Regions from separate parts of the Streptomyces tsukubensis genome, predicted to be linked through region 1. Evidence: riboswitches for the same ligand, from Rfam matches in the RefSeq annotation. Region 1 holds a riboswitch; each other region holds the start of a gene.
What was found. Region 1 has a riboswitch for cyclic di-AMP ahead of B7R87_RS11605 (transglycosylase family protein). Riboswitches for the same ligand answer to the same signal wherever they lie in the genome.
Positions count from the first base shown of each region.

Region 1 (3,677 bases):
CACCCTGTTGCGCCGCCTTCCCGACCTGCGACTGGCGGTGGATCATCACGATTTGCGCTGGCGCGGCGGCCTGATCATGCGTGGACTGCGCACCCTTCCGGTGGAGTTCACGCCCGCTGAAATTGACGGCCCGTCATATTCGTGATGTGCGCGTGATCTCCGCTGCATCGACTTGTGACAGACGTTCGAGTGCGGCTACGTTCACCCCCGTCTCAGCCGTCACGCGAAAGGCAGCACCGCATGCTCTCCGGGAATGGTCGACATCGCCGTCCTCGCCAGGCCCCGGCCCTGGTCGTCGCAGCGGGGGTGACGGGGTCCGCGATTGCGATCCCGCTCCTCGGCGCCACCTCGGCGTCCGCCGCCGACTCCGCAACCTGGGACCGTGTCGCGGAGTGCGAGAGCGCCGGGCAGTGGACCGTGAACAACCTCAACGGCTACTACGGCGGGCTCCAGCTCTCCCAGGAGACCTGGAACACCTACGGCGGCCGGGAGTACGCCGACCGGCCGGATCTGGCCAGCCGCTCCCAGCAGATAGCCGTGGCGGAGAAGGTGCTCGCCGCGGAGGGGCCCAAGGCGTGGCCGTCCTGCGGGATCGCGTCGGGCCTCGGCGGTGCCGCGGGCACCGCGACCGGCCCGGGCGGCGCCGATCCGGTGCCCAGCGGTCCGGCCGCCGGACGCCCGGCGGACAAGGCGAAGGCGGGCGACCTCCCGGCGGAGCCGCGCAAGGCGGGGGAGAAGGCGCCGGACGCCGCCGCGTCCCCTTCCCCCTCCGCCGGAAAGGCGGAGAAGAAGGAGACGGCGGCCAAGCCCGCCGAGGGCGTCGGCAAGCACCGCGGCGCACCCGCCGCGGAGGAGACCGCCAAGGAGACCCCCTCGGGCGCGACCGGCACCGGCACCCCCGAGGGCACCGGCACCCCGCCCGCCGAAACCGCCGACCCGTCCCGCGCCTCCGGCCCCGACCGGACCTCCCGGTCCGAGACCGATGCCCGTTCCGATGCCCTGAACCAGGGCGATCAGGGCGGTACGGGCACTCCGGCCAAGACCGACACCACGGACGGTACGGGCGAAGCCGGGCAGCCCTCCGGTACGTACACGGTCCGCTCCGGCGACAACCTCTGGTCCATCGCGGAAGAGAAGAAGGTCCCCGGGGGCTGGCCGGCGCTCTATGAGGCCAACCAGGAGCTGGTCGGAGCTGATCCCGATCTGATCCTCCCTGGCCAGAGCCTTGATCTCCAGGCGAAGTAGCCTCCGGAGCATCGAAATTGACGCCCTATTTTGCTGGGATATGTCCCTTTCTGTGTAAGTGAGACATGAGTCTCTTCGGTCCGGCCGTGGTCCCCACTCTTCCGGAATCCCGCATTCCGCACGCCACCTGCGAAAACGCGAGTTTCCGGAGGGGTGGGATGGGCGATTTGCCCACGATGTTCCGTCGTTGAAGAAGCGGGACGCCTGTGACTACGGTCTGGACCGCTCGCCAAAGCGGGCACCACTGACCGTCACGCCGAATCCTGCCGTCGGTCGGGGGGAACTGTCGTCGCGAAAGCGCCGAAGGCAGGAGCGGGGGACCCAGGTTTGTGCCGGTCCCGTCCGAAAGCCCGTGAGGGCGGTGGACGACCGGCTTGGGGTGAAGCCGTACGACGCAGGTCGTACGGCCGGGCAACTCACTGCGCCCGAACCCGACAGCTCACCTCGTAGGCGTCGGTGAGGAGAACCTCCATGCTGTTTTCCAGCAAGGGCAAGCACCGCCGCCCGTCCAAGGCCGCCCGCTTCGCCGCCTTCGCAGGCATCACCACCGTCGCCGTCGCCGCCCCGATCATGGGCGCCACCTCGGCCTCCGCCGCCACCGCCGCCGAGTGGGACAAGGTCGCCCAGTGCGAGTCCGGCGGCAACTGGTCCATCAACACGGGCAACGGCTACTACGGCGGCGTCCAGTTCTCCAGCTCCACCTGGGCCGCCTTCGGTGGCACCAAGTACGCCCCCAATGCGCACCTCGCCACCAAGGCGCAGCAGATCGAAATCGCCGAGAAGACCCTGGCGGGCCAGGGCAAGGGCGCCTGGCCGAAGTGCGGTGTCGGCCTCTCGAACACCCCGTACGGCGGTGCCGCCGCCGAGCAGGCCCCGGCCCAGCCCAAGCAGGAGCAGCCGAAGCAGCAGGCCCAGCCCGCCCAGCCGAAGCAGGAGCGCGCCGAGGTTCCGACCACCCGCTCCGAGCGCGCCCAGGCCCCGGCTCCGGCGAAGTCCGCGGCTCCGGCCAAGGGCTTCGAGAAGGGCGACGGCGAGTACGAGGTCAAGTCCGGCGACACGCTCAGCAAGATCGCCGAGGCCGAGCAGGTCGAGGGCGGCTGGCAGAAGCTGTTCGAGCTGAACAAGGACACCGTCGACGACGCCGACGTCATCTTCCCGGGCCAGCAGCTCCACCTCGGCTGACGGACCTGCGGCTCCCCAACGAACCGCACCCCCGGGCCGGTCCCTCACCGGACCTGCCCCCTCCCGGACCCCGGACCGCGGCTCCCCCCTGCGGTCCACCCCCCCCACGGGTCCGACCCCCCGCACCCCGGGCCGGCGCGCTTCCCCCGTACGCGCCGGTCCGGGGTTCCGTCTGCCGCCCCCGACTGCTCCGTACGGCCCCGGAAAACCGCCCCCGTGCACCCGTCTGAGCGAGCAGATGCCCAGCTGAGAACTGTTACCCATCGGTAGGAACGCGGCTTTTGCCCACCACCGCAGTTCTTCGCACTCTTTTTCGTCCCAGGGGGCGGGCATCGGCGGGGCGGCGCCCCCCGTCCGGTTAGGCTCTTGGCGCAAGGCTCAAGAGACCCGCACCCCACGCGTCACATCCCAGAAGGAGATGCTCGTGCCGTCCATCGACGTCGTCGTAGCCCGGGAAATCCTCGACTCCCGGGGGAACCCCACGGTCGAGGTCGAGGTCGGCCTCGACGACGGGAGCACCGGCCGCGCCGCCGTGCCCTCCGGTGCCTCCACCGGCGCCTTCGAGGCCCTGGAGCTCCGCGACGGGGACCCGAACCGCTACCTCGGCAAGGGCGTGGAGAAGGCCGTCCTCGCCGTCATCGAGCAGATCGGCCCGGAGCTCGTCGGCTACGACGCCACCGAGCAGCGCCTGATCGACCAGGCGATGTTCGACCTGGACGCCACCCCCGACAAGTCGTCGCTGGGCGCCAACGCCATCCTCGGTGTCTCCCTCGCCGTGGCGCACGCCGCCTCCGAGGCCTCCGACCTGCCGCTCTTCCGCTACCTCGGCGGCCCGAACGCGCACCTGCTGCCCGTTCCGATGATGAACATCCTCAACGGCGGCTCCCACGCGGACTCCAACGTCGACATCCAGGAGTTCATGATCGCCCCGATCGGCGCGGAGTCCTTCTCCGAGGCGCTGCGCTGGGGCACCGAGGTCTACCACACCCTCAAGAAGGTGCTGAAGGGCCGCGGTCTCTCCACCGGTCTCGGCGACGAGGGCGGCTTCGCCCCGAACCTGGACTCCAACCGTGCCGCCCTGGACCTGATCCTGGAGGCCATCAAGGAGGCCGGCTACACCCCCGGCCAGGACATCGCGCTGGCGCTCGACGTCGCCGCCTCCGAGTTCTACAAGGACGGCGCCTACCACTTCGAGGGCAAGAGCCTCTCCGCCGCCGAGCTGACCTCGTACTACGAGGAGCTGGTCGCCG
Region 1 is NZ_CP020700.1:3,010,179-3,013,855, reverse strand. Features, by position in the region: gene B7R87_RS11615 (cytochrome P450 family protein) at 1-145, shown strand, start outside; gene B7R87_RS11610 (LysM peptidoglycan-binding domain-containing protein) at 241-1,245, shown strand; cyclic di-AMP (ydaO/yuaA leader) riboswitch at 1,534-1,713, shown strand; gene B7R87_RS11605 (transglycosylase family protein) at 1,717-2,427, shown strand; gene eno (phosphopyruvate hydratase) at 2,846-3,677, shown strand, end outside.

Region 2 (3,677 bases), 680 kb from region 1:
TCGGCCGCACGCCGCCACCGGTTCCGGAGGTTCGCCTTCCCCACGCTCGGGCTGCTGCTGTCGATGGGTATGCACGCCCTGTGGAACGGCTCGGCGTCGTACCTCGGCCCGATCGGCTTCTATCTGGTCTACGGAATGTTCATGGTCCCGGTCTTCGCGCTGCTGACCTGGCTGACGATCTGGTCCCGCCAGCGCGAGCTGCGGACGATCTCGGCCGCCCTGCCGCCGTACGCCACCGCCGGCTGGCTGGCACCGGCCGAACCGGCGGCGCTGGCCTCGATGCGGGCCCGTAACGAAGCCCGGAACATCGCCCGGCGCACCCATGGACCGGCCGCGGCACACGCGGTCGCGGAGTACGTCCGCTTCGCGACGTCCCTGGCGTTCCTGCGCGACCGGGCGCAGCGCGGCACGGCGGATCCGGACTTCACGGCGCGGGAGCAGGAGTTGCTGCACCATATGTGGCTGCGGAAGCCGGTGGCCGGTCCGGCGCTGGCCTATGCGGCCAGGGCGAGCGGTGTGGTCTCCGTACCGCCGCCGTACCGGGACTACGAGGGGTACAACCCGTACCGCGTCTGATCCGGCCGGTACGAGCACGGCCGGGGAAAAGAACCGGCAGCCCTGACGTCGGGGGGTTGGTGCGTCAGAGCTGCCGGTGGTCGTGAAGGCCAGGACCCGCCGTCCGTTGGACAGCGGTCTCCCTGGATCCCGGAGTCCGGGACCGCGGGAGCTTCAGGGCCGGGCGGGATGCACCGGTGGCGGGAACCCGCGATTCACCGGTTGCGGACCGGCCGGTGCCCGGCCGGTCCGGAACCCGCGGGCGTCAGGGCCGCAGACCCTTGCTGCGCAGCCAGGCGCCGGGGTCGATGGTCGTACCGCCGGGCGTCTTGACCTCCAGGTGGAGGTGGTTGCCGGTGGAGTTGCCGGTGGAGCCGACCCGTCCGACCATATCGCCCGCGACGACCTTCTGGCCCACGTTGGCGTTGATCGACGAGAGGTGGGCGTACATGACCTCGGTGCCGTCGTTCAGCTCGATGACGACCTGGTAGCCGTACGAGCCCGCGTAACCGGCGGACTTGACGGTGCCCGCGCCGACGGCCTTGACCGGGGTGCCCGCCGGGGCGGCGAAGTCCAGACCGGTGTGCTGGCCGGAGGACCAGAGTCCGCCGGACGAACCGAAGGTCGAGGTGATGTTGTACGAGGAGGTGGGGAGCGCGAAGCTCTTCGCCAGCTTGGCGAGGCGCTCGGCCTCCGCCTTCTTCTTGGCTTCCTCGGCGGCCTTCTTCTTCGCCTCGTCCGCCTTCTTCTTGGCGTCGGCGGACGCCTTCAGCGCATCCGCGGCGGCGGCTTCGGCGGCGGCCTTCTCGGCCACGGCCCGGCGCTCCGCCTCGGCCTGCGCCTGCTGCTGCTCGGCCTGCTGGAGGATCCGGGAGCGCAGCGCCTCACCCGCGTTGTCGTCGGCCTTGGACTGCTCGCCCGCCTCGGTGACGGTGTCGCCCATGGTGGCGAGGCCGGCGTTCGGCGCGCCGTCCTCGGTGCCGCCGAGCCCGTCGGGGAGGGAGATGGTGATGGGGGCCTTGTCCTGCGCGGTGGCGATGCCGCCCGCGCCGACCGCGGCGATCACACCGACACCGAGGACGGTGGAGCTGCGGGCGAAGGCCCGGCGCTGCTGCCGCAGCACGCGGTGGCGGCCACGGTTCGGGAGAAGCGTTTCCGCGCTGGGGTTCCACTCACCGGTGGACGGCTCGGCACCACCGTCTTCGCCGAAGCGGGTGCCGTTGCTCATGTACCCGGGCCCGGCGGGGGCTTGCGGGGCAGGACTGTTGGACGCCACTGAGGCGTACTCCTTTCCTTCCTTCTCGCCTACCGGGTTAGCTGACGGGTTCGGAGCAGGAAGGTCTCCTACGGAGTCTCCGCAGGCTGCGGAGGCATCCGATTCACCCCAAGAAGTGGTTCCCCGGTTCCCTTGCGGGATTCGGCGCATGAGCACGGAGCCACCCTGACGGCGACTGGGACGACCGCGCTGCGTTATCGAACGTTAATAGACACGGGGAATGTTTTCCAAGTGTTCCTGATGATCGTTAAACCCGGACGGCGAACCAACTGGGACAGAAGGCTTCCAAATCGGGCGAGTTACCCGCCCCTGAGACCTGTTCAGGGCCTCTCCGCCCCCTCCACACCCCTGATGGTTCGTCAGATGTTATGGCGACAGCGATGGTTCGATCACGCACCGTGCAGAAAACGGCAGTGCAATGGCACATAGCCCCCAGCACTTGGCCAATCGTTGGTCAACTCTTTATCCATCGGCCCGGAGAGGCGGCTGTTCCGACGGCCGGCCCCCCGCCCCGGCCCCGTTGACCTCAGCGGTCCCGACGGGACCACCCGGACCACTGCCTCCAGCCGGGCGGGTGACCGCGAGCAGCGCCATATCGTCCGTCGATCCGCCGCCCGTATGCCGTCGTACGTCGTCCACCAGCGCGTCCAGCAGCTCCCCCGGCCCCGGGAACGACCGCCCGTCGAGCTGCTCCTCCGGGTCGTAGAACACCCCGGCCGCGTTCCGCGCCTCCGAGAGCCCGTCCGTGTAGAGCAGCAGGGTCGACCCGTCGGGCATCGGATGCGATTCGGCCCGCCCCGGCCAGTTCCCCAGCTCCTTCATGCCCAGCGGCAGCGCCGCCTCGTCGGGCGGCAGGGTGCGCAGCCGCCCGTCGGCGTGGAGCAGCAGCGGCTCGGGGTGCCCCCGGTTCAGCAGGCGTACGGCCCCGAAGCCACGCGGGATCTCCGCGAACACGGCGGTCGCGAACCCCTCGAAATCGTCGAGATCGCCCGCTCCGCGCCGTAGCGCCTCCCGGACGAGCGCCTGCTCCAGCCGGTCGGCGACGCACTCCAGCGTGGCCTCCCGCTCGGCCGCCTCCCGGAAGGCCCCGATCAGGATGGCCACGGCCTCCACGGCCCCCAGACCCTTGCCCCGGACGTCCCCGACCACCAGCCGTACACCGTGCGGAGTGTCCTGTACGGCGAAGAGGTCGCCGCCGATGAAGGCGTCGGCGAGGGCCGCCTCGTACCGTGCGGCGATCCGCAGCCCGCCGATCTCCTCGGCGGGCGTGGGCAGCACGGCCCGCTGCGCGGCCTCGGCGATCACCCGGGCCGAGGCCAGTTTCTGGTTGCTGCGGGTGATGACCCGGTTGATGAAGAGCGCCAGGGCGGAGACGGTGACGACCGTACTCAGCTCGGTATAGGCCTGGGTCTGGCCGAGGGAGCGGTTGTAGATGTCCAGACCCAGCTCGGTCAGGACGGCGAAGGCGCCCGTCGCCAGCGTGACGGCGAAGGAGAAGAAGGGGGCCGCGATCAGCGGGGCGGCCGTGAACATGGGCACGGCGGTGAACTTCGCGGGGGTCGTGAGGTCGTACACCACCCCGAAGACGATCATCAGCGACGGCAGCATCCGGGCGAAGCGCCGGGCACCGCCGTATCCGTTCCGCTGTGTCTGCTCCGCCACAGGTGCTCTCCTCCCCTCCCAGCCTCACGGCGGCGGGTGCACGGGGCGAGCCGCGCTGGACCGGCCGGGTGACCCCCCGGGCCCCTGCCCGGCCTCCGGAGACCGCGAGCCCCTCACGGAATACGACAACAGCCCGGTGCTCTCGTAGAACGAGAGCACCGGGCCGTGTCTTCAGTAGCGGGGA
Region 2 is NZ_CP020700.1:3,692,559-3,696,235, forward strand. Features, by position in the region: gene B7R87_RS14760 (PrsW family intramembrane metalloprotease) at 1-576, shown strand, start outside; gene B7R87_RS14765 (M23 family metallopeptidase) at 821-1,831, opposite strand; cyclic di-AMP (ydaO/yuaA leader) riboswitch at 1,843-1,988, opposite strand; gene B7R87_RS14770 (PP2C family protein-serine/threonine phosphatase) at 2,294-3,493, opposite strand; tRNA gene B7R87_RS14775 (tRNA-Met) at 3,669-3,677, opposite strand, start outside.
Region 2: linked by a shared signal. The riboswitch ahead of B7R87_RS14765 (M23 family metallopeptidase) and the one ahead of B7R87_RS11605 (transglycosylase family protein) in region 1 are both predicted to bind cyclic di-AMP.

Region 3 (3,677 bases), 2.0 Mb from region 1:
GCGGGCGGGGCACGGCGCATGCTGCGGGGATCGCGGGCGCGCCGGGCGTGGTGGCGACGGTCACGCTCTCCAAATCGCTGGGCAGTCAGGGTGGTGCCGTCCTCGGTCCGGCGCGGGTCGTCGCTCATCTGGTGAACACCGCCCGGACGTTCATCTTCGACACCGGACTGGCCCCGGCAGCGGTCGGCGCGGCCCGGGAGTCCCTGCGGATCCTGGCCCGTGAGCCCGGCCGGGCGGACCGGGTGCGGTCGGCGGCGGGCGCCCTGTACACGGGGCTGACGGCGGCGGGGCTGACGGCCGCCCGGCCCGATGCGGCGGTGGTGTCGGTACGGGCGCCCTCGCCCGAGGCCGCCGTGGGCTGGGCCGCGGACTGCCGGACGGCCGGGCTGCTGGTGGGCTGCTTCCGGCCGCCGTCGGTGCCGGACGGGGTCTCCCGGCTGCGGCTGACGGCCCGCGCGGATCTGACGGACGAGCAGCTCGCGGAGGCGGTGGCGGTGGTCGTCCGGACGGCACCGCCGGATGCCCGCTCGGACCGCTGACCGCTGACCGCTGACCGCTGACCGCTGACCGCGCCCGGGCACCGCACCCGGGCCCCGGGCACTGGGCCGATCCGGGGCACCGGGCCGAAACGGTGAGTCCTGGCCAGGCGTACGGCTCCGGGCCGAGCCCAGCCGGGGTGCCGGGCCGAGCCTCCGCCGGAGCACCGAGCACCGGGCCGGAGCCGTGAGTCCGGTAGCCGTACGGCCGGGCGGGCGGACCGCGGAGCGCCGGACCCGGCCCGGGAGGGCATACGCCCGGAAGGCCGGGGACGACGCGCCCGTGACGCGGGGGCGGAGCCTCCGGAAGGGGCGCTTCCGCCGCCCTGGGCCGCCCAAACGGCGGACAAAGCGCCTGTGCATGGCCAAAAACGGTCTTGCGTCGCAGAGTTCACCGCTTTGAGCGACTGTTGTCCACAGATCTTGGCGGATCGTGCCTGCGGCGGGAGGATGGGGGCAGTCCGGCGCTCAGCGCGAGCCGTGGCCGTCCGCGCACACCTCCGCCATGACCTCGGACAGCACGGCCGCGGGTGGAAAGGACGGCGTCGCGATGGCAGATCTCCTGGAGAACTCGATCACCCTGCCGAGCGAAGCGGCCTCGGTTTCGGTGGCGCGCCGACATGTGACAGCGGCCCTTGCCGAATGGGGTCTGCCCGCCGGGTCGGACGCCCTGGACACGATCCGGCTGATCGTCTCGGAGCTGACCACCAATGCCGTCCAGCACACCTTCGGCCAGTCGCCCACCTTCACCGTGACCCTGCTGCTGGAGCGGGACGAGGAGCTGCGGATCGGGGTGACGGACAGCCACCCGCGCTGGCCGCAGCGGCTGCCCGCGGCCGTCCGCCAGGACAACGGGCGGGGCATGGTCATCGTCCGCAGCCTCACGGCGCACAGCGGCGGCCGGCTGACGGTCACTCCGACCCCGGACGGCGGCAAGACGGTCTGGATCGCCCTGCCCTGGCACCCGTCCGGCGCCGGGCCCGCGGACCCCGGCTGACCGGCCCGCCGCGCCGCACGGGCGCGGCCGGGAAACGACAGCCGGGAAACGACGGCCGGGGGCCCGGCACGTCCGCCCCGGCCCCCCGGCACCGCCTCAGCTCTTCCGGTCGGTCAGCGAACCCTGCCGTACGAGATGCTCTTGCTCCAGATCTTGTCCAGCTTCACCCAGGAACCCCTCTTGGGGGAGTGCCAGATCTTGCCCTTCCCGGCGTAGATCCCCACGTGGTAAACACCGCCCCGACCGTGGAAGAAGACCAGGTCACCCGCCTTCCGCGACTTCACGGAGATCTTGCGGGTCTTGTTGTACTGCTGCTGAGCGGTCCGCGGGAGCTTCTTGCCCGCCTTCTTGAACGAGTAGACCGTCAGCCCCGAGCAGTCGAAGCGGGACGGTCCCGCCGCGCCGTACTTGTACGGAGCACCCTTCTTGGAGGCGGCGATCTTGAGCGCCTTGCCCGCGTGCGCCGTGGCCGCGGCCTGGGCCTCCGGCGTACCGCCGGGCACGACCAGCGTGCCGCCGAGCGCCGCAATCGTCAGAGCGGACACCGCGCCCGCCCGGCCGAGGAGGGACGGGACGTTTTTCTGCGCATTCATGCGCAACCCTTCGTCAGCCGCCTGTGAAGGATGACCTGTCGGGTTCGGGCGGACGAAGGTGCCCGGCCGCTGACGCGGCTTCACCCCGAGGAACTTCCGGATCGGACATGGTCCGGCGGTTCCGTACTGCCTGGGTCCTCCACTCCTGCCGATGCACTTCTGTCGACCAGTAGTCCGGAACGGCGGCAGGACTCGGCGTCCGCCCGGACCGCCCCGCCGAGGTGACGGGGGCTTGTCGTCCCAGGGATCTTGACCCACCGACTGCCGGATTTCGAAGTCAAAACGGCGATATGTGAGTTTCAACACGAATGCGGCGTTCGTATGAACATGACCCTGTCCGGGCCCCTGAAAGGGCACTCGGAACACCCCGTACCAGCGCTGGAGTAAGACTTTCCGGTAGAGGGATCGTCATTCGTCCGCAACTTGACGGTAGGTGTTACCGGCGGTTCGACTCCACCGATTGAGGGAGGGGGAATCCCACTCGATCAGCGGTTGACGAGTGGACGGCGGTCCGTCAGGGCGGCGACTGCGGTGGGATGGTCACCCGGAATGTCCGCCTTTCGCCGTCGAGAATGCGGAGGGCGTGGCCGAGCGTCCCGGTGTGCAGCTCACTCTCCCCGCGCCGGTGCATCAGAGTCAGGGCGTCCCGGAGTTCGGTGGCCCGGCTCACCAGGGCCTGGGCCGCGCGAAGGGCTCCGTAGGTGTGTTCGGAGCGGGCCGGGTTGATCCGGCCGACGAGATCCGCGACGGCCAGATAGGCGTCGACGACCTCGGCCTCGGCACGGGTCAGTGCGGGCAGGGGCGGCGGTTCGGGCCACGGTGCGGAGGGATTCACCGCGGGCCGCCGCCGCCACCGGTGCCGGCGGCCGGTCCCGCGGTGCCGGGGCCGCCGTCCCGGCCGGGCCGCGAGGAGGCCTTGCGGCTGCCGATCACCTGGTCGACGAGCCCGTACTCCTTCGCGCCCGCCGCGTCGAGGAACAGGTCCCGCTCCAGATCGGCCGCGATCCGCGCCCGCTCCCGGCCGGTGTGCCGGGCCAGCAGATCCACCGTCAGGGCGCGCAGCCGCAGTAGCTCCCGGGCTTCGATCTCCAGATCCGACGGCGTGCCCCGGACCGGTTTGTCGAGGGCGGGCCCGCGGAGCGCGACCCGGGCCCCCGGCAGCGCCATCCGCTTGCCCGGCGCCCCGGCCGCCAGCAGCAGCGCGGCTGCCGCCGCCACCTGGCCGATGCAGGTGGTCTCCACATCGCAGACCACCGTCTGCATGGTGTCGTAGATCGCCAGCATCGCGCTCGGGGAGCCGCCGGGGGAGTTCAGGTAGAGGGCGATGTCCCGGTCCGGGTCGGCGTATTCGAGATGGAGGAACTGGGCGATCACGTCGTTGGCGGCCGTGTCGTCCACCGGGGTCCCCAGGAAGACGATCCGCTCCTCCAGCAGCTTGCTGTAGGGGTCGAGGGTACGGGTGCCCCGCGAGGTGCGCTCGGTGAACTGCGGGAGGACGTGGCGGGCGGCGGGACGATTCATGGCGTACCTCTCCTCGGTCCTGGACGGGCG
Region 3 is NZ_CP020700.1:1,017,572-1,021,248, reverse strand. Features, by position in the region: gene B7R87_RS03135 (8-amino-7-oxononanoate synthase) at 1-539, shown strand, start outside; gene B7R87_RS03130 (ATP-binding protein) at 1,087-1,533, shown strand; gene B7R87_RS03125 (C40 family peptidase) at 1,647-2,126, opposite strand; cyclic di-AMP (ydaO/yuaA leader) riboswitch at 2,130-2,292, opposite strand; gene B7R87_RS03120 (hypothetical protein) at 2,641-2,961, opposite strand; gene B7R87_RS03115 (ATP-dependent Clp protease proteolytic subunit) at 2,958-3,647, opposite strand.
Region 3: linked by a shared signal. The riboswitch ahead of B7R87_RS03125 (C40 family peptidase) and the one ahead of B7R87_RS11605 (transglycosylase family protein) in region 1 are both predicted to bind cyclic di-AMP.

Region 4 (3,677 bases), 4.0 Mb from region 1:
TCCGGCCCCGCGCCGGAGGAACCCGGCCGTCGCGCCGGAGAAAGCAGAGGCCGTCATGGTCGAGAACCCCGCCGCTTCCGAAGGCGCCCAGGCCGCCGGTACCACCCCCCGTGCGAAGAACGAGGAGGGCAAGTTCCCGAAGGGGATCTGGATCCGGCTCTTCGCCTATCTGGTCGCCGGACACGTCTTCGCCGGCTTCCTCTACCTGCTCTTCGAGGTCGGGGCCAAGTAGACCGCCCGGACCCCGGGGCCGAACCAGGGGCAGCCCGCCCGGCCGGCGGCTGAGGGCCGCACCGCGATCCGCCCGGCACCGGCCCGGCGCCCGGCGCGACGCTCTGCGGCCGGGCAGGGGCCCCGCTCGCACCGCAGAGCCGAGCCCGCTCCGGACGCCCGGGGCCCGCTCAGTCCGTGCCGAGCAGCCTCTCCCGCAGCCGCTCCCGGGTCGCGGAAGAGAGGCCGAGCCCCTCGGAGAGATAGCGCGGCGTACCGCCCCATACCGAGTCGACGGCGTCGAAGGCCGCGTGCAGATACGCCGCGCGGGCGTCGAACAGCGGGCTCAGCAGCTCCATCACCTCCGGCGACATGCCCTCCGGGGCGTCCTCCGCCCGGCGCACCCGGTAGCGCCGGTGCGGGTCGTTCGACTTGAGATAGTCCGCCTCGACGGCCTCCCGCTCCACACCCACCGCGAGCAGGGTCACCGCGACCGACAGCCCCGCCCGGTCCTTGCCCGCCGCGCAGTGCATCAGCGCGGGGACGCTGTCCTCGGCCAGCGCGTGCAGCACCCGGCTGTGCTCGGCCGTCCGCCCGGTGATGATCGTCCGGTACGCGTCCACCATCCGCTGCGCCGCCCGGCCGTCTGCCAGCAGGGACCGCAGCTGTGACAGATCACCCCGCCGCACCACCTGCCAGAACTCGGCGCCGTCCGCCGGGTCGCTCAGCGGGAGGTTGAGATTCCGGACCCCGGGCAGGGTCACGTCCGGGCCCTCGATGCGGATATCGGCGGCATTGCGGAAGTCGAAGACCGTGTGCAGTCCGAGACCGGCGAGAAAAGCGGCGTCGCTCGCGGTGGCATGGGCCAGATGGCCGCTGCGGTAGAGCCGTCCGAAGCGCACTGCACGGCCGTCGGTCGACGGCAGTCCGCCGACGTCGCGGAAGTTGCGGATCCCGGCCAGCTCCGGCTCGGTCGACGGGACCTGCGGCACCTGCTGCGTCACAACGGCTCCCTGGGCAGTCACGGCCGTCGGCGCCGGTCGCCGACGGTGGCATGACCTTGACGATACGACATTGATTCCTCAGGCAATCATTCCATCGGATGGTCATGAACTGCACGGTGAATGCATGGTGGGCGCTCGGCGCCCGGACGTGCCACCGACTGTCGAATGAACAGCTTCTGTCCCCTATGTCCGTCATGGTCTCTTCGTTGGAACATGCCCTGTCTCGTTGGGAGATGGGGAGCGGCTCATGAGCAGGATCACAATCGTGACGGTGTGTGGCGGTGGCCCGGGAGGGGCATACGGACGCCCGGCGGGAGTTGACGGGGTGACGCCCACGGAGGGTCACCGCGGTCGGCCCGTCCTCAAGATCGGCTCCGCCCGTCGCCGGGTGAGTGGCTTGTTCCTGCTCTTATGGCCGGTCTACGGTCACCGCACTCCGGTCGGACCGCCGAATCCTGCCGCCGTCCGGAACCCTTCACCCGAAGCACGTGGCAGGAGCGGGGGACCCAGGTAGTCCGCCGGACGGGAAACCGTCCGGCTCGGGGTGAAGTCGCGCCGTGCGCGACCGGGCACCTCCCGCCCGAACCCGACAGCTCACCTCGCAGGCGCCGGAGAGGAAACGCGCCATGCCCGGAAAGGGTAAGCACCGCCGTCCCAAGTCGACGGTCATCACTCGTGGAATCGTCGCTGCCGGTACCGGCGGTGCCGCCATCGCCCTGCCCCTGATCGGGGCCACCGGCGCCCATGCCGCCGAACAGGCCGCCCCCGCCGCCCCGACCGCCGCCGTCGCCCCGGCGGCCGCCCCCGCCGCCGCTGCCGAGAAGTCCGCCGGATCAGCCACGTACATCGTGGTCGCCGGGGACCATCTGTCCAAGATCGCCTCCGAGCGGGACGTCGAGGGCGGCTGGCAGGCGCTGTACGCCGACAACCGCGCCGCGGTCGGCGACGACCCGTCCCTGATCCACCCGGGTCTGAAGCTGGTGCTCGACGGCAAGGGCGCCGAGCGCGCCCCCGAGGCCCCGGCCGCCAAGAAGGCCGAGGCGGCCGAGCCCGCGCAGACGGTTGAGAAGGGTGAGCGGGCCTCGCGCGACGGTGCCCGTCCCGCCGCCCCCGCCCCGGCCGCCGCCGAGCCCGCCGCCCCGGCGCGGCAGGAGACCGCCCCGGCGCCCGCGCCGGAGCCCGCCCCCGAGGCCGCCTCCGGCTCCTGGGCCGCCCCGCTCGCCGGTGCCCAGGTCAGCACCCCGTACCGGGCCTCCGGTGCCATGTGGTCCAGCGGCTACCACACCGGTGTCGACTTCGCGGTCCCGACGGGCACCTCCGTCCGGTCCATCGGCCCCGGCACGGTCGTCTCCGCGGGCTGGGCCGGCGCGTACGGCAACGAGGTCGTCGTCCAGCACACCGACGGCACCTACTCCCAGTACGCCCACCTCTCCTCCCTCTCCGTCTCGGCGGGCCAGTCCGTCGACGGCGGACAGCAGATCGGCCTCTCCGGCTCGACCGGCAACTCCAGCGGCCCGCACCTGCACCTGGAGGTCCGCACCGGACCGGCCTACGGCTCCGACATCGACCCGGTCGCCCATCTCCGCGGCCACGGCGTCTCCCTCTGAGACGCCGCAGCTCCGGCCCTGGGCCCCGCCGCCCCGGCGCCCGGCGAATCCCCCGCGACACCCCGTGTCGCGGGGGATTCCCCGTATTCCCACCACCCCGGGTGATCACGGTGGGATAGATCACGGCCCGTCAACCCCTCCCTACGGTCGCGTAGGTCACATCCGCGGAGAGAGGATGGCCTCCGTGGGAGACGATTCGAGAACTTATGACCAGTCCGGAATCGGGTCGTACGCGGCGATCGGGGACAGTTTCACCGAGGGCGTGGGGGACCCGGGGCCCGGGGGGACCTACCTCGGCTGGGCGGACCGCTTCGCGGGACTGCTCGCCGACCGCAGACCGGAACACACCTTCCGGTACGCCAATCTCGCCGTACGCGGCAGACTTCTCGACCAGATCGTGGAGGAGCAGGTCCCCAGGGCGAAGGAACTCGCCCCGGACCTGGTGTCGTTCTGCGCCGGGGGCAACGACATCATCCGTCCCGGCACCGACCCCGACGATGTGGCGGAGCGTTTCGAACGTGCCGTCGCCGAACTGACCGGCGCCGTCGGCACGGTCATGGTGACCACCGGGTTCGACACCCGGAACGTGCCCGTCCTGCGCCATCTGCGCGGCAGGATCGCCACGTACACGGCCCATGTCCGGGCCATCGCCGACCGCTACGACTGCCCGGTGCTCGACCTGTGGTCGCTCCGGTCCGTACAGGACCGCAGGGCCTGGGACCCCGACCGGCTGCACCTGTCGCCGGAAGGGCACACCCGGGTCGCGCTGCGGGCCGCCCAGGTCCTCGGCCTGGAGGTGTCCGCCGACCCGGACCGGGCGTGGCCGCCCGTACCGGTGCGGGGCACCCTCGAAGTC
Region 4 is NZ_CP020700.1:7,016,042-7,019,718, forward strand. Features, by position in the region: gene B7R87_RS33865 (DUF6126 family protein) at 56-232, shown strand; gene B7R87_RS29190 (tyrosine-protein phosphatase) at 402-1,214, opposite strand; cyclic di-AMP (ydaO/yuaA leader) riboswitch at 1,684-1,835, shown strand; gene B7R87_RS29195 (M23 family metallopeptidase) at 1,841-2,821, shown strand; gene B7R87_RS29200 (SGNH/GDSL hydrolase family protein) at 2,997-3,677, shown strand, end outside.
Region 4: linked by a shared signal. The riboswitch ahead of B7R87_RS29195 (M23 family metallopeptidase) and the one ahead of B7R87_RS11605 (transglycosylase family protein) in region 1 are both predicted to bind cyclic di-AMP.